DNA from 4 places in the Leclercia sp. genome. Region 4 is predicted to be linked to each of the others. Evidence: predicted binding sites of a transcription regulator. Region 4 holds the regulator's gene; each other region holds the start of a gene.

What was found. Region 4 encodes sigma-54, which starts transcription at its own class of promoters, with help from an activator protein. Its sites were predicted from a motif close to GTTGGCACANNTTTCGCTNT; they were not measured.
Region 1: the regulator sigma-54 is predicted to act here: its motif matches at 3,187-3,206, upstream of norV (anaerobic nitric oxide reductase flavorubredoxin).
Region 2: the regulator sigma-54 is predicted to act here: its motif matches at 4,555-4,574, upstream of glnK (P-II family nitrogen regulator).
Region 3: the regulator sigma-54 is predicted to act here: its motif matches at 2,184-2,203, upstream of V7Q49_RS01995 (branched-chain amino acid ABC transporter substrate-binding protein).

What each region holds. Positions count from the first base shown of each region.
Region 1 covers NZ_DAIQCE010000011.1:75,345-82,470, reverse strand. Annotated here, with positions in the region: gene srlR (glucitol operon DNA-binding transcriptional repressor SrlR) at 1-596, shown strand, start outside; gene gutQ (arabinose-5-phosphate isomerase GutQ) at 589-1,554, shown strand; gene norR (nitric oxide reductase transcriptional regulator NorR) at 1,551-3,065, opposite strand; gene norV (anaerobic nitric oxide reductase flavorubredoxin) at 3,255-4,697, shown strand; gene norW (NADH:flavorubredoxin reductase NorW) at 4,694-5,827, shown strand; gene V7Q49_RS19495 (hypothetical protein) at 5,993-6,145, shown strand; gene V7Q49_RS19490 (SgrR family transcriptional regulator) at 6,293-7,126, shown strand, end outside.
Region 2 covers NZ_DAIQCE010000002.1:276,185-283,310, reverse strand. Annotated here, with positions in the region: gene V7Q49_RS10645 (PLP-dependent cysteine synthase family protein) at 1-265, opposite strand, end outside; gene V7Q49_RS10640 (Lrp/AsnC family transcriptional regulator) at 381-839, shown strand; gene V7Q49_RS10635 (SmdA family multidrug ABC transporter permease/ATP-binding protein) at 882-2,654, shown strand; gene V7Q49_RS10630 (SmdB family multidrug efflux ABC transporter permease/ATP-binding protein) at 2,647-4,425, shown strand; gene glnK (P-II family nitrogen regulator) at 4,622-4,960, shown strand; gene amtB (ammonium transporter AmtB) at 4,994-6,280, shown strand; gene tesB (acyl-CoA thioesterase II) at 6,377-7,126, opposite strand, start outside.
Region 3 covers NZ_DAIQCE010000001.1:448,302-455,427, forward strand. Annotated here, with positions in the region: gene V7Q49_RS01990 (ABC transporter permease subunit) at 1-802, opposite strand, end outside; gene V7Q49_RS01995 (branched-chain amino acid ABC transporter substrate-binding protein) at 903-2,021, opposite strand; gene V7Q49_RS02000 (YecA/YgfB family protein) at 2,452-3,120, shown strand; gene tyrP (tyrosine transporter TyrP) at 3,200-4,411, opposite strand; gene V7Q49_RS02010 (YecH family metal-binding protein) at 4,628-4,867, shown strand; gene ftnA (non-heme ferritin) at 4,902-5,399, opposite strand; gene yecR (YecR family lipoprotein) at 5,606-5,944, opposite strand; gene V7Q49_RS02025 (RpiB/LacA/LacB family sugar-phosphate isomerase) at 6,238-6,876, shown strand; gene V7Q49_RS02030 (MFS transporter) at 6,918-7,126, opposite strand, start outside.
Region 4 covers NZ_DAIQCE010000006.1:113,658-120,783, forward strand. Annotated here, with positions in the region: gene kdsC (3-deoxy-manno-octulosonate-8-phosphatase KdsC) at 1-139, shown strand, start outside; gene lptC (LPS export ABC transporter periplasmic protein LptC) at 136-711, shown strand; gene lptA (lipopolysaccharide ABC transporter substrate-binding protein LptA) at 680-1,234, shown strand; gene lptB (LPS export ABC transporter ATP-binding protein) at 1,241-1,966, shown strand; gene rpoN (RNA polymerase factor sigma-54) at 2,014-3,447, shown strand; gene hpf (ribosome hibernation promoting factor) at 3,470-3,757, shown strand; gene ptsN (PTS IIA-like nitrogen regulatory protein PtsN) at 3,840-4,331, shown strand; gene rapZ (RNase adapter RapZ) at 4,377-5,231, shown strand; gene npr (PTS phosphocarrier protein NPr) at 5,228-5,500, shown strand; gene mtgA (monofunctional biosynthetic peptidoglycan transglycosylase) at 5,497-6,222, opposite strand; gene elbB (isoprenoid biosynthesis glyoxalase ElbB) at 6,219-6,872, opposite strand; gene arcB (aerobic respiration two-component sensor histidine kinase ArcB) at 7,102-7,126, opposite strand, start outside.

The DNA of each region.
Region 1 (7,126 bases), on a different contig from region 4:
AGGACGAGGCCGATCCGCCCATCGATCACAAAACGCTGATCAATACCCACCAGAAGGCGTTAATTGCTGACGCGGCGGTAAAGTATATCCATGACGGCGACTCCATCATCCTCGACGCGGGCAGTACGGTGCTGCAGATGGTGCCGATGCTGAGCCGCTTTAATAACATCACGGTGATGACCAACAGCCTGCATATCGTCAACGCCCTGTCCGAATTCGACAACGAACAAACCATTCTGATGCCCGGCGGCACCTTCCGTAAAAAATCCGCCTCGTTTCACGGCCAGCTGGCGGAGAACGCCTTCGACCATTTCAGCTTTGACCGGCTGTTTATGGGCACCGACGGTATCGACCTCAACGCGGGCGTCACTACCTTCAACGAGGTGTTCAGCGTCAGCAAAGCGATGTGCAACGCCGCACGGGAAGTGATCCTGATGGCCGACTCGTCGAAGTTTGGCCGTAAAAGCCCGAATATTGTCTGTAGCCTTGAGAGCGTCGATAAGCTGATCACTGACGCGGGTATCGATCCGGCGTTCAAAAAAGCGCTGGAAGAGAAAGGAATCGAAGTGATCGTAACCGGAGAGAGAGATGAGTGATTTTCTGTTAAATGCGGGTCGTCAAACCCTGATGCTCGAACTACAGGAGGCCAGCCGCCTGCCGGACCGTCTGGGAGAGGATTTCGTTCGGGCGGCAAACACCATTATTCAGTGCGAAGGAAAAGTGATCGTCGCGGGCATTGGCAAATCCGGGCATATCGGCAAAAAGATTGCCGCGACCCTGGCCAGCACCGGCACCCCGGCCTTTTTTGTCCATCCGGCGGAAGCCCTGCACGGCGACCTGGGGATGATCGAAAGCCGCGACGTGCTGCTGTTTATCTCCTACTCCGGCTCGGCGAAAGAGCTGGATCTGATCCTGCCTCGCCTGCAGGAAAAATCGGTCGCGCTGCTGGCAATGACCGGTAAACCGCGTTCGCCGCTGGCGCTGGCCGCCAAAGCCACGCTGGACATTTCGGTGGAGCGCGAAGCCTGCCCGATGCACCTGGCCCCGACCTCCAGCACCGTCAATACCCTGATGATGGGCGATGCGCTGGCGATGGCGGTGATGCAGGCCCGCGGCTTTAATGAAGAAGATTTTGCCCGCTCTCACCCCGCAGGGGCGCTGGGCGCGCGCCTGCTGAATAAGGTGCATCATCTGATGCGCAGCGGTGACGCCACCCCGCAGGTGAGGCTGAACACCAGCGTGATGGACGCGATGCTGGAGCTGAGCCGCACCGGCCTGGGTCTGGTGGCGGTGTGCGATGACGACAGCCAGGTAAAAGGTGTCTTCACCGACGGCGACCTGCGTCGCTGGCTGGTGGCCGGCGGCAAACTGGAAGTGAGCGTCAGCAGCGCCATGACCTCCGGCGGCCTGACGCTGAATGCCGAAAGCCGCGCCATTGAAGCCAAAGAGCTGCTGCTGAAGCGCAAAATCACCGCCGCTCCGGTGGTGGACGACGCTGGCCGCCTGTGCGGTGCCATCAACCTGCAGGATTTCTACCAGGCAGGCATTATCTAGCTCTTGAGACCCAGACGTTTCGCCAGCCGGTGCAGGTTGGCGACGTCGGTCTCCAGCGCCCTCGCGCTCGCCGCCCAGCTGCGGCTGTTCTGCTCCAGCGCCCGGGTAATCATCTGGCGTTGAAACGCTTCCGTCGCCTCACGCAGATTCTGATTCGCCACTACCGGGGTTTCCGGCGTTACCGCAGGCGCGCTCTCATCATGCAGGGCAAAATGCCGGGCGTGGATCACCACGTCATCCCCCAGCCGTGCCGCCCGGGCCAGCACCACCGCCCGATGGATGGCATGTTCCAGCTCGCGCACGTTGCCCGGCCAGCCGTAGCTCAGCAGGTGCGCCCGCGCACCGGGGCTGAGCACCACCCGGGATAACCCCATCCGTAAACGGCACTGCTCGCAGAAATAGCCCGCCAGCAGCACCACGTCCTCACCCCGCTCGCGCAGCGGCGGCACCGAAAGCGGGAAAACGCTCAGACGATGGAACAGGTCGGCGCGGAAGTTCCCGGCCAGCACCTCTTCGCGCAGATCGCGGTTGGTGGCCGCCAGCACCCGCACGTCAACCCGCAGGCTGCGGTCGTCGCCCACCCGCTGGATATCACCGTACTGCAACACCCGCAGCAGCTTGGCCTGCAGCGCCAGCGACAGCTCGCCAATCTCATCGAGGAACAGGGTGCCGTTATCGGCCATCTCAAACTTGCCGCTGCGGTTGCTGATGGCCCCGGTAAAGGCCCCTTTCACGTGGCCGAACAGCTCGCTCTCCGCCACGCTCTCCGGCAGGGCGGCGCAGTTGAGATAGACCAGCGGATTGACCGCCCGCGGTGAGGCCTCGTGGATGGCTTTCGCCACCAGCTCTTTGCCGGTGCCGGTTTCGCCCTCGATCAGCACGTTCAGGTCGGAGGCGGCGACAATCTCAATCTCTTTTTTCAGGCTCATCATGCCCGGCGACAGGCCGATCATCTCGGTGTTTTTCACCTGCTCAAACACTGCCGGGCCCGTGGGCAGGCTGTTCTGGCTCTCGAGCTGCTCAATCAGCAGGGCATTGTTCAGCGCCCCGGCGGCGAGGGCGGCAATCAGCCTCAGCTCCTCGTCGCTGAAGGTATCGAACTGATCCGGCGACATGCCGTCGAGCGTCAGGGCGCCAATCAGGTTCTGCCCGGCAAACAGCGGCAGGCCGATACAGGCGTGCACCTTCAGGCTCTCCTGGCCGGGGATTAACCCGTCGTAAGGATCGGGCAGGTCGCTGTCGGCCGGGAAGCGCACGACATCCCCGGCGCGGGCGATGGTCTCCAGCCGCGGATGCCCCTCCAGGGTAAAACGTCGCCCCAGCACGTCCTGGGCAAGGCCGTCGATCGCCAGCGGGATAAACTGCCGTCCTTCATAGCGCAGCAGCGCCGAGGCATCGCAATCCAGCACGTGACGCAGGGTGGAGATCAGCCGCTGAAAACGATCCTGATGGCCGATACCGCTCTGCAATTCAATGGCGATTTTCGCCAGCACCTCTACAGAAAAACTCATTGTCGCCTCGCTGTCATTTTGACAATGCATATTGTCATATTGACTATATCAATAACAGTCAAATTGACTACCTCTCAGGAGGTATTATTTATAAATTCCATAAAAATCAAGCAATTAAAAAGTTGGCACGCAACCTGCAATTACCATTACATCTTTCGTTTAATTTCGCTGTATTAAGTTGAGGTTGCTATGTCTATTCTGGTTAAAAACAATATTCATTGGGTTGGTCAACGTGACTGGGAAGTGCGTGATTTTCACGGGACGGAGTACAAAACGCTGCGCGGCAGCAGCTACAACAGCTATCTCATCCGGGAAGAAAAAAACGTCCTGATCGATACCGTCGATCATAAGTTCAGCCGTGAGTTCGTGCAAAACCTGCGCAGTGAAATTGACCTCGCCGATATCGACTACATCATCATTAACCATGCTGAAGAAGATCACGCCGGGGCGCTAACCGAGCTGATGTCCTGCATCCCGGACACGCCGATTTACTGCACCAATAACGCCATCGACTCCATCAATGGTCATCACCACCATCCAGAGTGGAATTTCAACGTCGTGAAAACCGGTGACTCACTGGATATCGGCAACGGCAAACAGCTGATCTTCGTTGAAACCCCAATGCTGCACTGGCCGGACAGCATGATGACCTACATGACCGGCGACGCCGTGCTGTTCAGTAATGACGCCTTCGGCCAGCACTACTGCGACGAACGTCTGTTCAATGACGAAGTGGATCAGGCCGAGCTGTATGAGCAGTGCCAGCGCTACTACGCGAATATCCTAACCCCGTTCAGCCGTCTGGTGACGCCAAAAATTACCGAAATCCTCGGCTTCAACCTGCCGGTGGATATGATTGCGACCTCTCACGGGGTGGTATGGCGTGAGAACCCAACCCAGATCGTCGAGCAGTACCTGAAATGGGCGGCAGACTATCAGGAAGATCGCATCACCATTTTCTACGACACCATGTCCAACAACACCCGCATGATGGCCGACGCGATTGCCCAGGGCATCAACGAAGTGGATCCGAACGTGGCGGTGAAAATCTTTAACGTGGCGCGCAGCGACAAGAACGACATTCTGACCAACGTCTTCCGCTCCAAAGGCGTGCTGGTGGGGACCTCCACCATGAACAACGTGATGATGCCGAAAATTGCCGGCCTGGTGGAAGAGATGACCGGCCTGCGCTTCCGCAACAAACGCGCCAGCGCCTTCGGCTCCCACGGCTGGAGCGGCGGCGCGGTTGACCGCCTCTCCACGCGTCTGCAGGATGCGGGCTTTGAAATGTCGATGAGCCTGAAGGCGAAATGGCGTCCGGATCTGGATGCGCTGGAAATCTGCCGTCAGCACGGTCGTGACATTGCACGTCAGTGGGCGCTCGCTCCGCTGCCAGACGCGACCCCAAAAGCCGCACCTGAACAGGAAACCGCTGCCGCCGCTGCCGCAGCCGACCTCGGGCCTTGCATGCAGTGCAGCGTCTGCCAGTGGATTTACGATCCCGCCCTCGGCGAACCGCTGCAGGATGTCGCTCCAGGCACACCGTGGAGCGACGTGCCGGATAACTTCCTGTGCCCGGAATGTTCCCTCGGTAAAGACGTCTTTGACGAACTGGCATCGGAGGCAAAATGAGCCACGGCATTGTGATTATCGGCTCGGGCTTCGCCGCCCGCCAGCTGGTGAAAAATATCCGTAAACAGGATGCGAACGTCCCGCTGACGCTGATCGCCGCGGACAGCATGGATGAGTACAACAAGCCAGACTTAAGCCACGTTATCAGCCAGAGTCAGCACGCCGACGACCTCACCCGCCAGACGGCGGGGGAGTTTGCCGAACAGTTTAACCTGCGTCTGTTCCCTTACAGCTGGGTCACCGACATTGATGCCGCCGCGCACGTGGTGAAAGCGAAAGACCAGCAGTGGTCGTATGACAAACTGGTTCTGGCCACCGGGGCTTCGGCCTTTGTGCCGCCGGTTGCGGGCCGCGAACTGATGCTGACCCTGAACAGCCAGATGGAGTACCGGGCCTGCGAAACCACGCTGCGTGACGCGAAGCGGGTGATGATTGTCGGCGCGGGGCTTATCGGCAGCGAACTGGCGATGGATTTTTGCCGGGCCGGGAAAGCGGTCACCCTGGTTGACCATTCCGCCAGCATTCTGTCGGCGCTGATGCCAGCCGAAGTAAGTAGTCGCTTACAGCATCGGCTGACCGATATGGGCGTGCATTTGCAGCTGAAATCCCAGCTGCAAAGCCTGAGCAAAACCGATACCGGGATCTGCGCCCTGCTGGACAGAGACCGCTGCATTGAGGTGGATGTCGTCATTGCCGCCACCGGCCTGCGTCCGGAAATCGGGCTGGCCCAGCGTGCGGGTGCGGAAACCAACCGCGGCGTGAAGGTCGACAGCTATCTGCAAACCACCCAGCCGGACATCTATGCCCTGGGCGACTGCGCCGAAATCAACGGCCAGGTGCTGCCGTTCCTGCAGCCGATCCAGTTAAGCGCCATGTATCTGGCGAAGAACCTGCTCGGGGGCAACACCCCGTTGAAACTGCCTGCCATGCTGGTGAAGGTCAAAACGCCGGAACTGCCGCTGCATCTGGCAGGTGAAACCCAGCGCCAGGATCTGCACTGGCAGATCGCCATCGAACCTCAGGGGATGGTGGCGAAAGGGGCCGACAGCGAAGGCCATTTGCGCGCCTTCGTGGTCAGTGAAGATCGGATGAAGGAGGCCTTTGCCCTGCTGAAATCATTATCTGTTTAACCCTCAAACTCTCGCACTGACTCGTTGTATGCTTGTCCGATTTTGCCTTTCGCAGCCCCGGTGCCCCGGGGCTTTTTTAATGCGGAACAGCTGCTAAACCCCGTCCTGTTTTAATCCCTTTTTGCGGCCTACTCTGTTGCGGTATTCATCAGCCGGAGACCGCCAATGAACAACTTCGCCCAGGAACTTAACTATCTTGCTGCCTGGTTCAGACAGGCAAAGAAACATGAACGTATTTTATTCCGCTGGCTGTATCTCAGCCCGGAAGCGCGCATCGAGCGCCTGCGCGAGCTTATGATGCCTGTCAGTAAGCGCTGATTGCCCGGCGGCGCTCACGCTTGCACGGGCCTACGGTTTTTGTAGGCCGGGTAAGGCGTAGCCGCCACCCGGCAAAACAAACCGCACCGTTTATTATCGCGCAAAAACCCCTACACTCTTCACAACGCCTTTGTCAGGGATGCCGCCATGCGCCAGATCCAGAAAATCCGCCAGTACCAGCGGCTCGCCGTGCATTATGGTTTCAGCGCCAGACTCACCACCATCGCCGAAGTCGCGGAGGTAGCGCTGTGCAGCGAACGTCACGCCCGGACGCTGTTACGCCAGCTGGCGGAAAGCGGCTGGTTAAGCTGGAAGGCGCAGCCGGGGCGCGGGCATCGCGCTACCCTGCACTGCCTGGTGACCACCAGCGAACTCAGCGCCCCGCTGATGCATGCCTGCCTGGAAAAAGGCGATTATCAGAGCGCGCTGCAGCTGGCGGATGGCGATCCGGCCAGCCTGCATCACATCATCACCCCGTTTCTTGGCGGCAAATGGCTGAAGCATCAGCCGACGCTGCGCATCCCCTGGTATCGCCCGCTCACCTCCCTGCACCCAGCGCTGCATCGTCGGCGCGCCGAGCAGCATATTATCTGCGCGGTCCACGCCGGGTTAACCCGGTATGAGCCGGGCCAGGCGCAGCCGGTGGCGGATCTGGCGCACCACTGGGCCTGCTCTGGCGACGGACTGCGCTGGCATTTTTATCTGCGCAGCGGCGCACACTGGCATAACGGCCAGCCGCTGAACGATGACGATATTCTGAGTGCGATGCAGCAGCTGCTGGCCGATCCGGCGCGCAACAGCGGGCTGTTGCATATCGACGCGGTCACCCTCGTCGCCCCCTGGTGTCTGGCGGTGTATCTGCATGCCCCGGATGCGCTGCTGGCCCATCGCCTTGCGCATCCGGTCTGCCGCCTGCCGCATCCCCGACAGCCGGAGATCGGCGCCGGGCCGTTCGCCATTGCCCGTCACCATTCGCATTTT
Region 2 (7,126 bases), on a different contig from region 4:
AGGCTTCCGAGACGGCGGTTGAGCCGGAAGAGGACTCAATAATAGTGGTGCCTTCCTTGATCCAGCCGTTACACAGCCCGTACAGGAACAGCGAACGCGCCAGACGGTGCTTCAGGCTGCCGGTCGGGTGGGTACTTTCGTCTTTCAGATAGAGCTGAATACCGGCAAAACCCGGCAGGGTCAGGCGAATAAGGTGTGTGTCCGCCGAACGTTGGTAATCGGCGTTAATTTCACTGATGGCGTTTTTAACCCAGGCGCTGTTCATCTCGGTAATCCGTTTGTCATTTTGTGCCCAGCATAGCGAAAAGCACAGAAAAAATTGTTGCTATCTGGCCTTTAAAATAGAATGTAAGGAGAAAAATTTTCTCTGGAGGGTGGGTATGCTAGATAAAATTGACCGTAAGCTGCTGTCCTTACTGCAAAGCGACTGCACCCTCTCTTTGCAGGCGCTGGCGGATGCCGTTAATCTGACCACCACGCCCTGCTGGAAACGCCTCAAGCGACTCGAAGACGAAGGGATCCTGCTGGGGCGCGTGGCGCTGCTCGATCCCGAAAAACTGGGGCTTGGATTGACCGCGTTTGTTCTGATAAAAACGCAGCACCACAGCAGCGACTGGTACTGCAGGTTTGTCAGCGTGGTATCGGAGATGCCGGAAGTGCTGGGCTTCTGGCGCATGGCGGGCGAATACGACTACCTGATGCGTGTTCAGGTAGCGGATATGAAACGCTATGATGATTTCTATAAACGGCTGGTCAACAGCGTGCCAGGTCTGTCGAATGTCACCTCCAGCTTCGCGATGGAACAGATAAAATACACCACCGCCTTACCCATTGAATAACTTCCCGGTACTGCCGGAATACGATCCTCAGGAAAAGACCGCGTGCGATTATTTGCTCAGTTAAGCTGGTACTTCCGCCGGGAGTGGCGACGCTATCTCGGCGCAGTGGCCCTGCTTATTATCATTGCCATTCTCCAGCTCATCCCGCCGAAAGTGGTGGGCTATGTCGTGGATGGCGTAACGGAACAGCATTACACCACCGCACGGGTGATGATGTGGATCGGCACCCTGGTGCTGACGGCGGTGGTGGTCTATCTGCTGCGCTATGTCTGGCGCGTGCTGTTGTTCGGGGCTTCTTACCAGCTGGCAGTTGAGCTGCGGGAAGATTTTTACCGCCAGCTCAGCCGCCAGCATCCGGAATTTTATCTCCGCCACCGCACCGGGGACCTGATCGCCCGCGCCACCAACGATGTGGATCGCGTGGTCTTTGCCGCCGGGGAAGGGGTGCTGACCCTGGTGGACTCGCTGGTGATGGGCTGCGCGGTGCTGATTGTGATGTCGACCCAAATCAGCTGGCAGTTGACCCTGCTGGCGCTGCTGCCGATGCCCATTATGGCGCTGGCGATTAAACGCTACGGCGACCAGCTGCACCAGCGCTTCAAGCTGGCGCAGGCGGCCTTTTCCTCGCTCAACGACCGGACCCAGGAGAGCCTGACCAGTATCCGGATGATCAAAGCCTTCGGTCTGGAAGATCGCCAGTCGGCGCTGTTTGCTGCCGATGCCGCCGATACCGGGGCCAAAAACCTGCGCGTCGCCCGGATCGACGCCCGCTTTGATCCCACGATCTATATCGCCATCGGCACCGCCAACCTGCTGGCCATTGGCGGCGGTAGCTGGATGGTGATTAACGGCTCGCTGACCCTCGGCCAGCTGACCAGCTTTGCCATGTATCTGGGGCTGATGATCTGGCCGATGCTGGCCCTGGCCTGGATGTTTAACATCGTTGAGCGCGGTAGCGCGGCCTACAGCCGGATCCGTGACATGCTGGCCGAAGCGCCGGTGGTCAACGACGGCAGCGAGCGCGTGCCGGACGGGCGCGGCGAGCTGACATTCTCAGTGCGGGCATTTGCCTATCCGCATACGGAAAAAACGACGCTTGAAAATGTCCATTTTACGCTGCAACCGGGGCAAATGCTGGGGATCTGCGGCCCGACCGGGGCGGGGAAAAGTACCGTGCTCTCGCTTATCCAACGCCATTTTGATATTGACCAGGGCGAGATCCGCTTCCACGATATTCCGCTTACCCGGCTGCAACTCGACAGCTGGCGCAGCCGGCTGGCGGTGGTGAGCCAGACGCCGTTCCTCTTCTCCGACACCGTCGCCAACAATATTGCACTGGGTTGCCCGCAGGCGACCCGGGAAGCGATCGAGCACGTCGCCCGTCTTGCCAGCGTGCATGAGGATATCCTGCGCCTGCCCCAGGGCTATGAAACCGAAGTGGGCGAGCGCGGCGTGATGCTTTCCGGCGGGCAGAAGCAGCGCATCTCCATTGCCCGCGCGCTGCTGCTCAACGCCGAGATCCTGATCCTCGACGATGCCCTCTCCGCCGTCGATGGTCGCACCGAACATCAGATCCTGCACAACCTTCGCCAGTGGGGGGAGGGGCGCACGGTGATCATCAGCGCTCATCGTCTGTCGGCCCTGACCGAGGCGAGTGAAATTCTGGTGATGCAGCACGGGCATATTGCCCAGCGCGGGCAGCATGAACAGCTGGCGGAGCAGCCGGGATGGTATCGCGATATGTATCGCTATCAACAACTGGAAGCGGCGCTGGATGATGTGCCGGACATGACCGAGGAGGCCGCCGATGCGTAGTTTTTCCCAGCTGTGGCCCACCCTGAAACGCCTGCTGGCGTATGGCTCGCCGTGGCGCAAACCGCTGTCGCTGGCGGTGGTGCTGCTGTGGATTGCGGCGATTGCCGAAGTGACCGGTCCGCTGCTGATCAGCTATTTCATCGATAACATGGTGGCTAAACACTACTTGCCGCTCGGCCTGGTGACCGGGCTGGGGGTGGCCTATGTTGGCCTGCAGCTGCTGGCGGCCGGGCTGCACTATGCCCAGTCGCTGCTGTTTAACCAGGCCGCCGTCGGGGTGGTACAGCAGTTACGTACCGACGTAATGGATGCCGCCCTGCGCCAGCCGCTGAGCGCGTTCGATACTCAGCCTGTCGGGCAGATTATTTCCCGCGTCACCAACGATACGGAAGTGATCCGCGATCTCTATGTCACGGTGGTGGCCACGGTGCTGCGCAGCGCTGCCCTGGTCGGCGCCATGCTGGTGGCGATGTTCAGCCTCGAGTGGCGCATGGCGCTGGTGGCGATGGCCATTTTCCCGGCGGTAATGATTGTGATGGTTATCTACCAGCGCTACAGCACGCCGATTGTCCGTCGCGTGCGCACCTATCTGGCGGATATCAACGATGGCTTCAACGAGGTCATCAACGGCATGAGCGTCATCCAGCAGTTCCGCCAGCAGGAGCGCTTTGGCGAGCGGATGGGCGAGGCCAGCCGCTCCCACTATATGGCCCGCATGCAGACGCTGCGTCTGGATGGTTTTCTTTTGCGTCCGCTGCTCAGCCTGTTCTCGGCGCTGGTGCTGTGCGGGCTGCTGATGCAGTTTGGTTTTGCCGCTGGCGGCACCATTGAGGTTGGGGTGCTGTATGCCTTTATCAGCTATCTGGGCCGCCTTAACGAGCCCCTGATCGAGCTGACCACCCAGCAGTCGATGCTGCAGCAGGCGGTGGTTGCTGGCGAGCGCGTCTTTGAGCTGATGGATCGCCCGCGTCAGGCCTACGGTCTTGACAATCGCGACCTGCAAAGCGGCACCATTGAGTTTGATAACGTCTCCTTTGCCTATCGCGACGACCGGCTGGTGTTGCAGGATATCGATCTGAAGGTGCCCTCCCGGAGTTTCGTCGCGCTGGTGGGGCATACCGGCAGCGGTAAAAGTACTCTCGCCAGCCTGCTGATGGGTTACTACCCGCTCACTGAAGGGGAAATTCGCCTCGACGGGCGTCCGCTCTCCACGCTGAGCCATGCCGCGCTGCGTAAAGGCGTGGCGATGGTGCAGCAGGATCCGGTGGTGCTGGCCGATACCTTCTTCGCCAACGTTACGCTCGGGCGTCCGTTTAGCGAGGAAAAGGTGTGGGACGTGCTGGAGAAAGTACAGCTGGCGGAGCTGGCGCGCGGCCTGCACGACGGCATACACACCCGGCTGGGCGAGCAGGGGAATAACCTCTCGGTGGGGCAAAAACAGCTGCTGGCCTTGGCCCGGGTGCTGATAGATACGCCCCAGGTGCTGATCCTCGATGAAGCCACGGCCAGCATCGACTCCGGCACCGAGCAGGCGATCCAGCAGGCGCTGGCTAGCGTACGTGAACACACCACCCTGGTGGTCATTGCCCACCGCCTGTCGACCATTGTCGAGGCAGATACCATTCTGGTGCTTCATCGCGGCCAGGCGGTTGAGCGCGGTACCCACAGGCAACTGCTTGAGGCGAAAGGGCGTTACTGGCAAATGTATCAGCTGCAGCTGGCCGGGGAAGAGCTGGCCGCCAGCACGCGTGAAGAGTCGCTCAGCGCCTGATGCACTAAAATTAAGCAACCGACCAGCCGCTGAATCGGTTGGTGCAAAAATGAAACGCATCATGCACTGTCATGGTGCGTTTTTTTTCGTCCGCTCTCCGCCACGCCTCATCTTTCCTCTCTTTTTAATTCTGGCACACCCCTTGCAATAACTAATCAGTTCGCGAGCCATTACCGAATTCTGACTGGAGAGATATATGAAGCTGGTTACCGTGGTCATCAAACCATTCAAGCTCGAAGACGTGCGTGAAGCACTCTCTTCAATGGGTATTCAGGGACTGACCGTCACCGAGGTGAAAGGCTTTGGGCGACAGAAAGGTCATGCGGAGCTGTACCGTGGCGCCGAATACAGCGTCAACTTCCTGCCAAAAGTGAAGATTGACGTGGCGATCGCCGACGATCAGCTGGATGAGGTTATCGACGTGATTAGTAAAGCAGCCTACACCGGCAAAATTGGCGACGGCAAAATTTTCGTTGCTGAGCTGCAACGCGTTATTCGCATTCGTACAGGCGAAGCCGACGAAGCGGCACTGTAAAACATCAGGCACACAGTGATAGGGATCGAGAAAATGAACACAACAACACTCAAAGCAGGTCTGGGGTCTCTGGCACTGCTGCCGGGGCTGGCAATGGCGGCACCGGCGGTCGCAGACAAAGCCGATAACGCCTTTATGATGATTTGCACCGCGCTGGTGCTGTTTATGACCATTCCGGGAATCGCGCTGTTTTACGGCGGCCTGATCCGCGGCAAAAACGTCCTCTCCATGCTCACTCAGGTGACAGTAACCTTCGCCCTGGTATGCGTCCTGTGGGTGGTCTACGGCTACTCGCTGGCCTTCGGTGAAGGCAATGCCTTCTTCGGCAGCTTCAACTGGGCGATGCTGAAAAATATCGAGCTGACCGCGGTGATGGGCAGCTTCTATCAGTACATCCACGTGGCGTTCCAGGGCTCCTTCGCCTGTATTACCGTCGGCCTGATCGTCGGGGCGCTGGCAGAACGTATTCGCTTCTCCGCGGTGCTGATCTTCGTGGTGGTCTGGCTGACCCTCTCCTACGTGCCGGTGGCGCATATGGTCTGGGGCGGCGGTCTGCTGGCTTCCCATGGCGCGCTGGACTTTGCGGGCGGTACCGTGGTTCACATCAACGCCGCGGTAGCGGGCCTGGTGGGCGCATACCTGATTGGCAAACGCGTCGGTTTTGGCAAAGAGGCCTTTAAACCGCACAACCTGCCGATGGTCTTTACCGGCACTGCAATCCTCTACTTCGGCTGGTTTGGCTTTAACGCCGGTTCCGCCAGTGCAGCAAACGAAATCGCGGCGCTGGCCTTCGTGAACACCGTAATTGCGACCGCGGGTGCCATTCTCTCCTGGATCTTTGGCGAGTGGGCGGTACGCGGTAAACCTTCTCTGCTGGGTGCCTGTTCCGGTGCGATTGCCGGTCTGGTTGGCATCACCCCGGCCTGTGGCTTTGTTGGTGTGGGCGGGGGGCTGCTCGTCGGTATCGTGGCGGGTCTGGCTGGTCTGTGGGGCGTTACTGCGCTGAAACGCGTGCTGCGTGTGGACGATCCTTGTGATGTCTTTGGCGTGCACGGCGTGTGCGGCATCGTTGGCTGCATCATGACCGGCATCTTCGCCTCAACCTCACTGGGTGGCGTCGGCTACGCAGAAGGCGTGACCATGGGTCATCAGGTGCTGGTGCAGCTGGAAAGTATCGCCATCACGGTGGTCTGGTCGGGCGTAGTCGCCTTTATCGGCTACAAGCTGGCGGATATGACGGTGGGTCTGCGCGTACCGGAAGAGCAGGAGCGCGAAGGTCTGGACGTCAACAGCCACGGCGAGAATGCGTATAACGCTTAAGTAAAAGCAAACGGCAACCACAGGTTGCCGTTTTTGTGTTTGCACCCTCTCCCTGTGGGAGAGGGCCGGGGTGAGGGCACCAGACCGCACAAACTATCAGCCCCGGTTGCGCATCACCCCTTCCTGCACCGTAGACGCCACTAACACCCCATCCTGCGTATAAAACTCACCGCGAACAAACCCGCGCGCGCTCGACGCTGAGGTACTCTCCACGCTGTACAGCAGCCAGTCGTTCATATCAAACGGACGGTGGAACCACATCGAATGATCGATAGTGGCAACCTGCATTCCTTTCTCGAGGAAGCCTACGCCGTGCGGCTGTAGGGCAACCGGCAGGAAGTTGAAATCGGACGCGTAACCCAGCAGATACTGATGGACGCGGAAATCTTCCGGCACCGTGCCGTTGGCGCGGATCCAGACCTGACGCGCCGGCTCGGCGGTATGGCCTTTCATCGGGTTATGGAACTCTACCGGGCGGATTTCCAGCGGTTTGTCGCAGAGAAACTTCTCTTTCACCTGCGGAGGCAATAGGTGCGCCAGCGCGCGGGCAATATCCGTTTCAGACTTTAACGCGTCCGGCGATGGGGCAGGGGGCATCGTTTTTTGATGCTCATAGCCCGGTTCCGGTGCCTGGAAGGAGGCGGTCATATAGAAGATCGGCTTGCCGTTCTGCACAGCCGCCACGCGGCGGGCGCTGAAGCTGTTGCCGTCACGCAGGACTTCCACGTCATAAACGATCGGTTTCTGGCTGTCGCCAGGGCGCAAAAAGTAGCTGTGAAAGGAGTGCACAAAGCGTTCCGCAGGTACTGTCTCTTTAGCTGCGTAGAGGGCTTGCCCCACAACCTG
Region 3 (7,126 bases), on a different contig from region 4:
AGAACTGCGCCTCGGCAATGCCGAGGATTAGCCCCCCGAGCATCGCGCCGGGCAGGGAGCCTATCCCCCCGAGGACGGCGGCGGTGAAGGCTTTAATCCCGATGATAAACCCGGCGTAAAAATCAAAGGTGCCGTAGTTCATGGTGATCAGCACCCCCGCCAGCCCGGCCATCGCCGCGCCAATCACGAACACCAGGGAGATTATCCGGTCGGTATTGATGCCCAGAATCGACGCCATCTTGCGATCCTGCTGCACGGCGCGGCACATCCGCCCGAGCCGGGTCTGGCTGATGATCCAGGTGAGCAACAGCATCCCGGTGAACGAGGCGATCAGAATGAAGACTTTGGTGTAGGTGATCTGCACAAAGCCCTCGCCAATATGAAAACGCAGCACCCCGTCCAACATGGTGGGGACCCCCTGCTGGCGTGGACCCTGGCTGATCTGAGCGTAGTTTTGCAGGATCAGCGACATGCCGATGGCGGAGATCAGCGGCGCCAGGCGCGTGGAGTTACGCAGCGGTTTATAGGCGATGCGCTCGATGGTCCAGCCATATACCCCCGTCACCACGATGGTGAAGACCAGCGTGCCGAGGATCAGCAGCGGGAAGGATTCCAGCCCGAAGAAGGAGAGGAGCGCCAGGCCGATGGCGCAGAGATAGGCAGAGATCATATACACTTCGCCGTGAGCGAAGTTAATCATGCCGATAATGCCGTAGACCATGGTGTAGCCGATGGCGATCAATCCGTAGACCGACCCCAGCGTCAGGCCATTGATTAACTGCTGCAGAAAGAAAGTTTCCATCATCGCGCGCTCGTGTTATAGGCCGCCGGTTGCGGTGCGGCCCGATGGTTTTAGTGCGTCGGTATGTCGCCATACCGACGTTGAGCGTGATTCCGTCCCGTTACTGCACTTCCTTATATTTACCCTTGTCGTCCCACTCATACACCACGTAGTCAGAGACTTTCAGGTCGCCTTTGCTGTCCCAGGATTTTTTGCCCATTACGGTATCCACCGAATTGGCCTTCAGCCATTCGCTGGCTTTCGCCGGATCGGAACCGGTGGCTTTAAAGGCCGCAGCAATGGCCTGTACGGAGGCGTAAGAGTAGAGGGTGTAACCTTCTGGCTCGAATTTACCGGCGCGGAATTTGTCGATCACCGCTTTGCCTTCCGGGATCAGGCGCGGGTCTTTACCGAAGGTCATATAGATGCCGTTGGTGTACTGCGCGCCCCCGGCAGCGGTGACCATCTCTTCGTTGACGATGCAGTCGCCGGAGAAGAATTTGGCCTGCACGCCCTGCTCACGCATCTGGCGCACCAGCGGGCCCGCTTCCGGGTGACAGCCGCCAAAGAAGACCACGTCCGGCTTCTGGGCACCGATTTTGGTCACCAGCGCGTTAAAGTCTTTTTCGCCGCGCGACAGGCCTTCGTACATCACATCCTTAACGTCACGTTTCGCCAGCGCCGCTTTGGTGGCATCCGCCAGCCCCTGGCCGTAGGTGTCTTTGTCGTGAATGATCACCACCCGTTTGGCCTTCAGCTTATCAATAATAAAATCAGCGGCGACCTGACCCTGCTGGTCATCGCGACCGCACATGCGGAACATGTCGTTCATCCCGCGCTCGGTGATCAGCGGGTTGGTGGAGCCGGGGGTGATGGCGAGTACGCCAGCGTCGTTATAGACCTCGGAGGCCGGCATGGTGGAGGAGGAGCAGAAGTGGCCGACCACGGCTTTGACCTTATCCTGGTCAACCAGACGGTTAGCGACCGAGACGGCCTGCTTCGGTTCACAGGCGTCATCGCCCTGCACCAGTTTGATCTTCTCGCCATTAATGCCGCCCGCGGCGTTAATGTCTTCCGCGGCCTGCGTCGCGCCGTGCCAGTATTGATCTCCGTAGGTTGCGTTCGGCCCGGTGAAGGGTCCTGCCACGCCAATCACGATATCAGCCTGGGCGGAAAACGCCGTCACCAGACACCCTGCCAGCACGATAGAGAGAGGACTTCTGATCAATTTCAGCGACATTATTATGTACCTTTTCTGAGTGGTTTTATGCACGAACCCTGTGTAGCCGAACGCCGGAGGCGTACCCAATCCAAAACGTATTCAAAACGTAATGCACTAAACGGACGACATACCGCAGAAACAGGCGAGATTGCCTGAAGGTTTTCACCCTCAGGACAACAGTAAGCAAAATGGTTGCCAGAACGGCAGCGTATTGCCAGTGTTTCGACAATTTTCAGTATAGAGCGCCGTTTTAAGCCACCCGGCACCACGAAGTGAAATTACAGCGGGGATCACATCTCATTAACAACAAAGCACATAAGTTGTGCAACGGTCACGATTTGAACCGTTTTGCACCACTAAAGCGCCCGGTAACGGCAGGGGAAAGGGACCGTGTAACGGGGTTTCTGTGTTAATCTGCACGCAATTCTATTCTGCAGGAGATTTACCCATGACCGAAGGCCCGTTAAACGAAACCGAAATGGAGTGGCTGGAAGAGACCTTAATGACCTACGGTAATGACGCCGAATCCGTGATGGACGTCTCGGAGCTCGACGGGATGCTGACCGCGGTGCTGTCTGGCCCGGTGGTGGTTGAGCCGGACCGCTGGCTGGTGGCGGTGTGGGGCGGTGAGAAAAACATTCCGCGCTGGAAGAACGATCGCGAGATGAACCGCTTTATCGATCTCTGCTTCAAGCACATGAACGACATCGCCGAGCGCCTGAGCGACTACCCGGAACAGTTTGAACCGATGTTTGGTATGAACGATGTCGAGGGTGAAACCTATACCGTGGTGGAAGAGTGGTGCTTCGGCTATATGCGCGGCGTGGCGTTGACCGACTGGTCATCCCTGCCGGAGTCCCTGCGTGCCGATCTGGATTTGATCGCCCTGCACGGCTCCGAAGAGAACTTTGAGCGCCTGGATAGCTTCAGCGAAGAGGAGTTCCAGCAGAGCATCGAGAGCATTCGTCCTGCGGCGCTGCGTCTGTACAACTACTGGATTGCCAACCCGCAGGAGCCGGTCGCCCAGCAGCCGGTGATCAACGGCACCAAAGTCGGTCGCAACGATCCCTGCCCGTGCGGCAGCGGTAAGAAATTCAAGAACTGCTGTCTGCATTAACAGCGCCCGGCGGCGCTTCGCTTGCACGGCCAACAGGTATCGTAGGCCGGGTAAGCGCAGCGCCACCCGGCACAACGGCTTATCCCACTGCCGGTAACAGCCCCGCCGCAATCCCGAACTGCACCAGAATGATCGCAATCCCGCAGGCGAAGACCAGACACAGCGCCGGTTTCCCGCCTGGCACCCGGTAGTCGCCGCCTGGATGATGCTTACGGCTCTGCCAGACCAGCAGCGACGGCAGCAGCAGTGCCAGCACCGCCAGCGCCACACCTGCATACCCCAGCGCCATCACAAACCCACGCGGATAAAACAACGCAAAGGCCAGCGGCGGCAGGAAGGTGATCGCCCCGGTCTGAATACGCCCGCTAACGGTGCGGCTGCGCTGGAACAGATCGGCAAGGTAATCGAACAGGCCCAGCGCCACGCCAAGGAACGAGGTCGCCAGGGCGAGGTCGGCAAACAGATGCACCGCCAGCTCCACGTGCGGCGATGCGACCACTTCCCGCAGGGCCTGCAGCAGCCCGTTCAGGCCGGTATGGCTGGCCAGCATCCCCATAAAGGTCGATGAGTTGATGCTGCCTAGCGTCACCAGCTGCCAGAAGATATACGCCACCAGCGGGATGGCGCTGCCGGTGATAAAGATCCAGCGCAGCTTGCGCACGTTGCCATTCATATAGCTGACGATGCTCGGCACGCTGCCGTGAAAGCCAAACGAGGTAAAAATCACCGGGATGGCCGACAGCGCCAGCCCTTTCTCCAGCGGCAGGGTCAGCAAGTTGACTTTATGAATGTGCGGTGCCAGTAGCGCCAGCATCACCACCAGGAAGAGGATTTTTGCCGAGAACAGAAAACGGTTGAACAGATCCACCAGCGAGGTGCCCACGCAGACCACGCCGCCGCCAATCAGGGTAAAGAAGATCACCCCGGTGGTGGGGGAGATATCGGCGTTAAACCAGTCGTTAACGCTGGAGGCGATAAGCTCACCCGCGCCGCTGATATAGGCCGCGGTCAGGGCATACATCAGGAACATCATGCTAAAGCCGGTGATCCACTGGCCGAAGCGGCCCAGATAGCGCCCGGCCAACGATCCCAGTCCGGTATCGGCAGGAACGTGCTGATACACTTCCAGCAGCAGCAGGGCGGTGTAACACATCAGCGCCCAGAGTACGCCCAGTAACACCAGCGTGACGCCAAACCCGACGCCCGCCGCTGCCAGCGGCATCGCCAGCATCCCGGCCCCAATCGTCGTTCCGGCGACGATGAAAATACTTCCCAGCGTTCTGTTCTTCACGTTTTCCTCTACGGCCTTGCACTATCGCGACAAAATCTGCGGCGCAGAGTAAGGTAAAAGCGCAGATTCGTCAAACAGCCGTTACAACACCTGTAAAGTCAGCTTTACGAAATTAATCACAATCCGCGGGCAGGGAGATCGAAAGCGAATCCTGCGCCAGCGCAAGGCGGGCAGGGGCAGAACCTGTCAGGCTGCGCCTTTCATTCAGGAGGGTTTATGGCATCCATACATGGGCACGACGTGCTGACGATGATGATAGAGTCTGGTGAGCAGTACACCGAAGCGAGCCTGGTGGCGGCAATTACCGCACGGTTTGGTGAGGAAGCGCGTTTTCACACCTGTTCGGCGGCGGAAATGACTGCGACGGAGCTGGTGGCTTTTCTGGCGGCACGCGGGAAATTTATTCCGCGGGATAGCGGGTTTTCAACCCACGAAAGTAAAATGTGTCGACATTAAAAATAATGCGGCGCCGGAAGGCGCCGCGTTAATATTAATTTTGTGCATCGAGCGTCGACAGCTCTTTATCAATGAAGTACAGCCCTTCACCGGATTTCCCGGCCAGCGACAGTTTATCGAGAACCGATTTAAACAGTTTCTCTTCTTCATGCTGTTCTGCCACATACCACTGCAGGAAATTAAAGGTGCCATAATCCTGGCCGGTCATGGCCGCATGGACCAGTTCGTTAATTTTCTGGGTGATCAGCTGCTCGTGCTCGTAGGTGGCGCGGAAAAGTTCGTCCAGCGAGGCGTATTCGGCAAACGGTGAAGCCACCGGTGTAATGCGCGGCAGGCTGCCGGTATCGGTAAGATAATCAAAGAGACGCTGCATGTGGGTCATCTCTTCCTGCGCGTGACGGCGCATAAATGCCGCGGCGCCCTCAAAACTGTGATAGCTACACCAGGCGCTCATCTGCTGATAGAGCAGGGAAGAGTAAAGCTCCAGATTCATTTGCTCATTAAGCTTGTCGATCATTTCAGTTTTAAGCATGGTGCAGCTCCGTATTATTATTAACTGGTCAACGTGAGCGTCACTATAATTTGTTATTTATTTATTTGCAAAAAGTAAAATAAATATTTAAATAATCATAATACGAATGGGAATAAAACGCATTGCGGGTAATTTAATTCTATTAATGAGAATTATTCTGTTTCGTGTTTGAAATATTATTGCCAGCAGGACCGCTGGCAACGGAATTAATAATACGCGGGGGTGACGACGGGCTGCGGGGCATAGCCATGACACTGATACTGGATGGTCATGGTTTCATTAAGGCACAGCGAGCCGCTGATGAGGCTACAGGTTTTGATCGGCTGACCGTAGGCCATAGCCGTGCTGTACCCCATCGCCTGGCATTCACGGGTCGCGGTGCCGCTGGTGACGTAGTCGTCATAGCGGGCGTTCTGCAACATGGCCTGATCGTAATTGAGCATGACAACACCTGACGTGACGTCGACGCTGCTGACTTCTGCTTGCCGGGTGACGCCGCAGCCTGCCAGCAACAGGAGCAGGCCGCCAGTGCATAATCTCTTCATAGAACACTCTGAATGCGTTGAAATAACCTATACTAGCGGCTGATGTGCATCGCAATGCCAGGATTAAACGCCTGTTCTGCCCCTTCTCTTTGCTACGAGCCCCGGCTCCTTCAATCCTACGCCATCCGTTTCTTAATGGTGGCAAAAACGCGCCTGAGTACAAAATTGTGAGCGCATCTTTGTTTTTTGAAACTATTTTTCACTTAATTTGAAAGTGTGTTTGCTTAGTAGTAAGGTTGAACAGGTAAGCTATTCACAGCGGGATGCCCCGCATCGCATTCAGGAGACGAAGAATGAAAATTGCACTGATGATGGAAAACAGCCAGGCGCCAAAAAACGCCATCATCCTCAAGGAATTGAACGCCGTTGCTGAAGAGAAAGGTTTCCCGGTCTACAACGTTGGGATGAGCGACGAAAACGATCACCACCTGACCTATATTCACCTGGGGATCATGGCGAGCATTCTGCTGAACTCAAAAGCGGTTGATTTCGTCGTGACCGGTTGCGGTACCGGCCAGGGCGCGCTGATGTCCCTGAACATCCACCCGGGCGTGGTGTGCGGCTACTGCATCGATCCGGCGGATGCTTTCCTGTTTGCCCAGATCAACAACGGTAACGCGCTCTCCCTGCCATTCGCCAAAGGCTTCGGCTGGGGTGCAGAGCTGAATGTTCGCTTCATCTTCGAAAAAGCCTTCACCGGTCGTAAAGGCGAAGGTTATCCGCAGGACCGTAAAGAGCCGCAGGTTCGCAACGCCGGCATTCTGAACCAGGTGAAAGCTGCGGTTGTTAAAGAGAACTATCTCGACACCCTGCGTGCTATCGATCCAGAGCTGGTCAAAACGGCGGTGACCGGCCAGCGTTTCCAGCAGTGCTTCTTTGAGAACTGCCAGGATAAAGAGATCGAAGCCTTTGTCCGCGGTATTATCGGCTAAGTTGCCAACATCAGGAAGAAGCCAGCTTGCGCTGGCTTTTTTTATGCCCGCTTTCTGGATACCGCACTGCCGGCATCTTTCACCAGCCGCAGGGTATCGAACATCCCCAGCAGACAGACCAGCGCAATCGCCACAAACGCCAGGCGGAAGCTGATCCCCGGCAGCGCCGCCATCCCCAGCATCTCGCTGCATAACTCCCCGATCCGGATCCCAATCGCGCCGAGGGTGATCCCCAGTCCCACCGCCAGCT
Region 4 (7,126 bases):
CGATGCCCATCCGCTTTTGATCCCGCGTGCTGACTATGTCACCCGTATCAACGGTGGCCGCGGCGCAGTAAGAGAAGTCTGCGACCTGCTGCTGCTGGCGCAAGGTAAGCTTGATGAGGCCAAAGGGCAATCGATATGAGTAAAACCAGACGTTGGGTTATTATTCTGCTTTCGCTGGTAGCACTAGTACTGATTGGCGTGAATCTCGCTGACCGGGACGACGAACAAGCGCCGACGGTCAATACTAACGATCCAACATACAAAAGCGATCATAGCGATACCGTGGTCTATAGCCCGGAAGGCGCGTTGAATTATCGCCTTATCGCTCAGCACGTTGAGTATTTTTCCGAACAGGGTGTCTCCTGGTTTACCCAACCGGTGATGACCACGTTTGATGTCAATAAAATTCCGACATGGTCGATTAAATCAGACCGGGCAAAACTGACGAATGACCGTATGCTTTATCTGTATGGTCATGTTGAGGTGAATGCGCTGACCGCAGACTCACAGCTGCGCAAAATCACAACCGATAACGCACAGATTAACCTTGTGACTCAGGATGTCACGTCGCAGGATCTGGTCACGCTATACGGCACAACATTTAATTCCAGCGGTCTGAGAATGCGCGGGAACTTACGCAGCAAGAACGCAGAGCTGATTGAAAAGGTTAGAACCTCCTATGAAATTCCAAGCAAACAAACTCAGCCTTAAATTTATTATTGCCAGCGCGATGCTGGCCGTCAGCCTGCCTGCGCTTGCTGTGACGGGTGATACCGAGCAGCCGATTCATATCGAATCCGATACGCAGTCGCTCGATATGCAGGGCAACGTAGTGACCTTTACCGGCAATGTTGTCGTGACCCAGGGCACCATCAAAATCAACGCCGATAAGGTAGTGGTGACGCGTCCAGGCGGGGAAGACGGTAAAGAAATTATCGATGGCTACGGTAACCCGGCCACCTTCTACCAGATGCAGGACAACGGCAAACCGGTGAAGGGCCACGCCTCCCAGATGCATTACGAGCTGGCGAAAGACTTCGTGATACTGACCGGCAAGGCGTACCTGGAGCAGCTCGACAGCAACATCACGGGCGATAAGATCACCTATCTGGTGAAAGAGCAAAAAATGCAGGCCTTCAGTGAAAAAGGCAAACGCGTGACGACCGTCCTGGTTCCATCACAGCTGCAGGACAAAAATAACAATCAGGCCCCGGCACAGAAAAAGAGTAACTAATTCGTTATGGCAACATTAACTGCAAAGAATCTCGCCAAAGCCTACAAGGGCCGTCGCGTAGTGGAAGATGTCAGTTTGACCGTCAACTCCGGCGAAATTGTCGGCCTGTTGGGTCCTAACGGTGCGGGTAAAACCACTACCTTTTATATGGTGGTCGGCATTGTGCCGCGCGATGCGGGTAACATCATCATTGATGACGAAGACATCAGCCTGCTGCCCCTTCACGCGCGTGCCCGTCGCGGCATCGGTTATCTGCCGCAGGAAGCCTCCATTTTTCGCCGTCTGAGCGTCTTCGACAACCTGATGGCGGTGCTGCAGATCCGTGACGATTTGACCTCCGAGCAGCGTCAGGATCGCGCCAACGAGCTAATGGAAGAGTTCCATATCGAACATCTGCGCGACAGCCTTGGCCAGGCGCTCTCCGGTGGTGAACGCCGCCGTGTGGAAATTGCCCGTGCGCTGGCGGCCAACCCGAAATTCATCCTGCTTGATGAACCGTTTGCGGGCGTTGACCCGATTTCGGTTATCGACATCAAAAGGATTATTGAGCATCTGCGCGACAGCGGCCTGGGGGTTCTGATCACCGACCACAACGTGCGCGAGACGCTGGCGGTCTGTGAACGAGCTTACATCGTCAGCCAGGGCCATCTTATTGCCCACGGTACCCCGCAGCAGATCCTCGAAGACGATCATGTTAAGCGCGTGTATCTTGGGGAAGACTTCAGACTCTGATAGGGTAGAAGTACAGTCTCGCCTAAACGGAGAAAAATGCTCTGAACATGAAGCAAGGTTTGCAATTAAGGCTCAGCCAACAGCTGGCAATGACGCCGCAGTTACAACAGGCCATTCGTCTGTTGCAGCTGTCGACGCTAGAACTTCAGCAGGAGCTGCAGCAAGCGCTGGACAGCAATCCCCTGCTTGAGCAAACCGATCTTCACGACGAGGTAGAAACGCAGCAAACCCAGGACAACGAAACGCTCGACAGCGTTGACGCGCTGGAGCAAAAAGAGATGCCTGACGAGCTGCCTCTCGATGCCAGCTGGGATGAGATCTACACCGCCGGCACGCCGTCAGGCACGCGCGCAGACTATCAGGATGACGAATTGCCGGTGTATCAGGGCGAAACCACCCAGTCACTACAGGATTACCTGATGTGGCAGGTGGAGCTGACGCCGTTTTCCGATACCGATCGCGCCATCGCCACCTCCATTGTCGATGCCGTCGATGAAACCGGCTATTTGACCGTGTCGCTGGACGACATTCTGGAAAGTATCGGTGATGATGAGATCGACCCTGAAGAGGTCGAAGCGGTTCTCAAGCGCGTTCAGCGTTTTGATCCGATCGGCGTCGCGGCACGGGATTTACGTGACTGCCTGCTGATTCAACTTTCTCAGTTCGTCAAAGAGACGCCGTGGCTGGAAGAGGCTCGCCTGATCGTCAGCGAACATCTGGATCTGCTGGCCAATCACGACTTCCGCTCGTTGATGCGCGTCACGCGGCTGAAAGAAGAGATCCTGAAAGAAGCGGTTAATCTGATTCAGTCGCTGGACCCGCGTCCGGGGCAGTCCATCCAGACCAGCGAGCCCGAGTACGTCATCCCCGACGTGCTGGTGCGCAAGCATAACGGCCTGTGGACCGTGGAACTCAATTCCGACAGCATCCCGCGCCTGCAAATAAATCAGCAGTACGCCTCGATGTGCACCAGCTCGCGTAACGACTCGGATAACCAGTTTATCCGCAGTAATCTGCAGGAGGCGCGCTGGCTAATCAAAAGCCTCGAGAGCCGCAATGATACCCTGCTGCGCGTCAGCCGCTGCATCGTAGAGCAGCAGCAGGCGTTTTTTGAGCAGGGTGAAGAGTTTATGAAGCCGATGGTGCTGGCCGATATCGCCCAGGCCGTCGAGATGCATGAATCGACGATTTCCCGCGTGACGACGCAGAAGTATCTGCACAGTCCGCGCGGTATTTTTGAGCTTAAGTATTTTTTCTCCAGCCATGTCAGTACCGAAGGCGGCGGCGAAGCCTCGTCGACGGCCATCCGGGCGCTGGTGAAAAAATTGATCGCCGCGGAGAACCCCGCGAAACCACTGAGCGACAGTAAGTTAACCACCATGCTGTCCGATCAAGGTATCATGGTGGCACGCCGCACTGTTGCGAAGTATCGAGAGTCTTTATCCATTCCGCCGTCAAACCAGCGTAAACAACTGGTCTGACACAACCGATAAGGAAGACACTATGCAGCTCAACATCACTGGACACAACGTCGAAATCACTGAGGCCCTGCGCGAATTTGTGAACGCAAAATTCGCCAAGCTTGAGCAGTATTTCGAGAGGATCAATCAGGTCTACATTGTGTTAAAAGTGGAAAAAGTGACTCATATCTCGGATGCGACCCTGCATGTTAACGGAGGCGAGATCCATGCCAGTGCGGAAGGACAAGACATGTATGCGGCTATCGACGGCTTGATTGACAAGCTGGCACGACAGCTAAACAAACATAAAGATAAACTGAAACAACACTAATTGTCCGGGCAGTTAACGGGTGCAGGATGGCCTGTTGTGAAACACAACGGGCCCTTTGTACAGTTAGCGCTTAGGTGAAATTATGATGAATAACGATTCAACTCTACAACTGAGCAGTGTCCTTAATCAGGAATGTACCCGCAGTGCCGTTCACTGCCAGAGCAAAAAACGTGCGCTGGAGATCATCAGTGAACTGGCCGCAAAACAGCTGAGCCTGCCACCGCAAGTGGTATTTGAAGCGATCCTGACCCGCGAAAAAATGGGCAGTACCGGCATCGGCAACGGCATCGCCATTCCCCATGGCAAACTTGAAGAGGATACTCTGCGCGCTGTAGGCGTGTTTGTTCAGCTGGAAACACCTATCGCCTTTGATGCCATTGATAACCAGCCTGTCGATTTGCTGTTTGCCCTGCTGGTGCCAGCCGATCAGACCAAAACGCATTTGCACACCCTCTCGCTGGTGGCTAAACGTCTGGCGGATAAAACCATCTGTCGCCGTTTACGCGCGGCACAAAGCGATGAGGAGCTTTATCAAATCATTACGGAAACGGAAGGCAATCAGGATGATGCGTAATCGGGTGATGGCTTTGACATCTGTAGTCCTGAGGAGAAACGGTACATGGTGCTGATGATCGTCAGCGGTCGTTCGGGATCCGGGAAATCGGTCGCCCTGCGAGCGCTGGAAGATATGGGCTTTTACTGCGTCGATAACCTGCCGGTGGTACTGCTGCCCGAGCTGGCTAAATCGCTGGCCGATCGGCAGATTTCCGCCGCGGTCAGCATCGACGTGCGTAACATGCCTGAATCGCCGGAGATCTTTGAGCAGGCGATGAGCAGTTTGCCGGAGGCGTTCTCACCTCAGCTGCTGTTCCTTGATGCCGATCGCAATACGCTGATCCGTCGCTACAGCGATACCCGCCGTCTGCATCCACTCTCCAGCAAAAATCTGTCGCTGGAAAGCGCCATTGACCAGGAGAGCGATCTGCTGGAGCCGCTGCGCTCCCGCGCCGATTTGATCGTCGATACCTCCGAAATGTCCGTCCATGAACTGGCGGAGATGCTGCGTACCCGCCTGCTGGGCAAACGCGAGCGCGAGCTGACGATGGTATTTGAATCCTTCGGCTTTAAGCACGGCATCCCTATCGATGCAGACTATGTGTTTGACGTGCGTTTCCTGCCGAACCCGCACTGGGATCCGAAGCTGCGTCCGATGACCGGCCTGGATAAGCCCGTCGCCGCGTTCCTTGACAGGCATACGGAAGTACATAACTTTATCTATCAGACGCGCAGCTACCTTGAACTCTGGTTGCCGATGCTGGAGACAAACAATCGCAGCTACCTGACGGTGGCGATTGGCTGTACCGGGGGCAAACACCGTTCGGTCTATATTGCTGAGCAACTGGCTGACTATTTCCGCTCGCGCGGCAAAAACGTGCAGTCCCGTCATCGTACGCTGGAAAAACGTAAAACATGACCGTAAAGCATACCGTTGAGATCACCAATAAGCTGGGCATGCATGCACGCCCGGCGATGAAGTTGTTCGAACTGATGCAAGGGTTTGACGCAGAAGTTCTGCTGCGTAATGACGAAGGGACCGAAGCCGAAGCCAACAGCGTGATTGCCCTGCTGATGCTGGATTCCGCCAAGGGCCGGCAGATAGAAATTGAAGCCACCGGCCCGCAGGAAGTCGAGGCGCTGGCGGCAGTGATTGCGCTGTTCAACGCCGGGTTTGACGAAGATTAATGCAGCTTATTGGCCTGCATAAATCCTTCCCCACCCAATTGACGCATCTGGCGCAGGATCCACGCCTGACGGCTGCGCACATAGCCTGAGGGTGCGCTGGCCTTAAAGCGAATCGGGTTCGGTAGCACGGCGGCCAGCAGCGCGGCCTCTGACGCCGACAGGCGGCTGGCAGGTTTGTGGAAATAGCGCTGAGCAGCGGCTTCGACGCCAAACACGCCCTCACCAAACTCCGCAATATTCAGGTAGACCGTCAGGATGCGTTTTTTACTCCATACCGTTTCGATCCCCAGCGTCAACCCGGCTTCAAATCCTTTTCTCAGCCAGCTACGCCCGTCCCACAGAAACAGGTTTTTTGCCGTTTGCTGAGACAGCGTCGAGGCACCGCGAATACGGCTCTCATTACGCTCGTTATGCGCTAACGCCTTCTCTATCGCCCCCACGTCAAACCCCCAGTGCTCGGGGAATTTCTGGTCTTCGGCGGCAATAACGGCGAGTCCCATCCACGGCGAGATCTCATCCATACTCACCCAGTCAGAATGGGCAACATAGCTGAAATCCCCTCGCAGCCAGCTCCCCAGCTGACGTTCAATCATCACCGCGGAAAAGGGCACCGGCAGGAAGCTGAACAGGGCGATGCCGCCGCCCCAGAAGACCGCCAGCACGACCAGAATGCGAATAACGATCCGTCTAACCCAGCCCGATCGGGGACGCTTCAATCTCATGCCGCCAGCACCAGCACGCGGGCGACCAGCTTCTCAATACCTGTCGCGGCTTCCGCGATGTTCTGCGCCAGCATATAAGCAGGCGTGGTGACGATCCTGTTCTCTTCGTCCACCACGATATCCTCCACCGGACACGGAATATGCTCCCCGCCCATGTCCTCAATCACCTCGGCGGTATCGATGTCGGTGCCGATGGTCAGACGCAGTGGAATATCGAAGATGGCCGGCAGCATCGCCGGGGCGATACAGATAAAGCCCAGCGGTTTCCCGGCCTCATGCATCGCCAGCGCGAGGGTTTTTAAATCGCTCTCTACCTGGCAGGCACTGCCCTGATGGGCAAAATCACTGAGGTTCTTTGCGGCACCAAAACCGCCCGGCACAATCAGCGCATCCAGTTCCTCGGCGCGCGCTTCACTGAGCGGTCGGATCTGCCCGCGGGCGATCCGCGCCGCTTCAATCAGCACATTTCGGCTTTCCGCCAGCGGTTCGCCGGTGAGGTGGTTGATGACATCGGACTGGGCTTTGTCCGGTGCGAAACAGACCGCTTCTGCACCGTTGCGCGCCAGCGCCAGCAGCGTCAGAACCGCTTCATGAATTTCAGAACCATCGTAAACACCGCAACCGCTCAGTACTACACCGACCTTTTTCATCCTGCGATCCCTCTCGAAAAATGTTACATGCACATTAAAAATTCTGATTAAAACGGCATGCTTCACACATTTAACTGATTCATGTAACAAATTATTTAAGTTTTGCTATCTTAACTGCGTGCGGCCTGAATTTTACGGCTACGCCATTATCCTAAAAATAACTTATTAAGGCGCAGCCACGATTTCCCTGGTGTTGGCGCAGTATTCGCGCACCCCGGTATAGCCGGGGTCATTTTTTTCTGCTCTCTACCCAG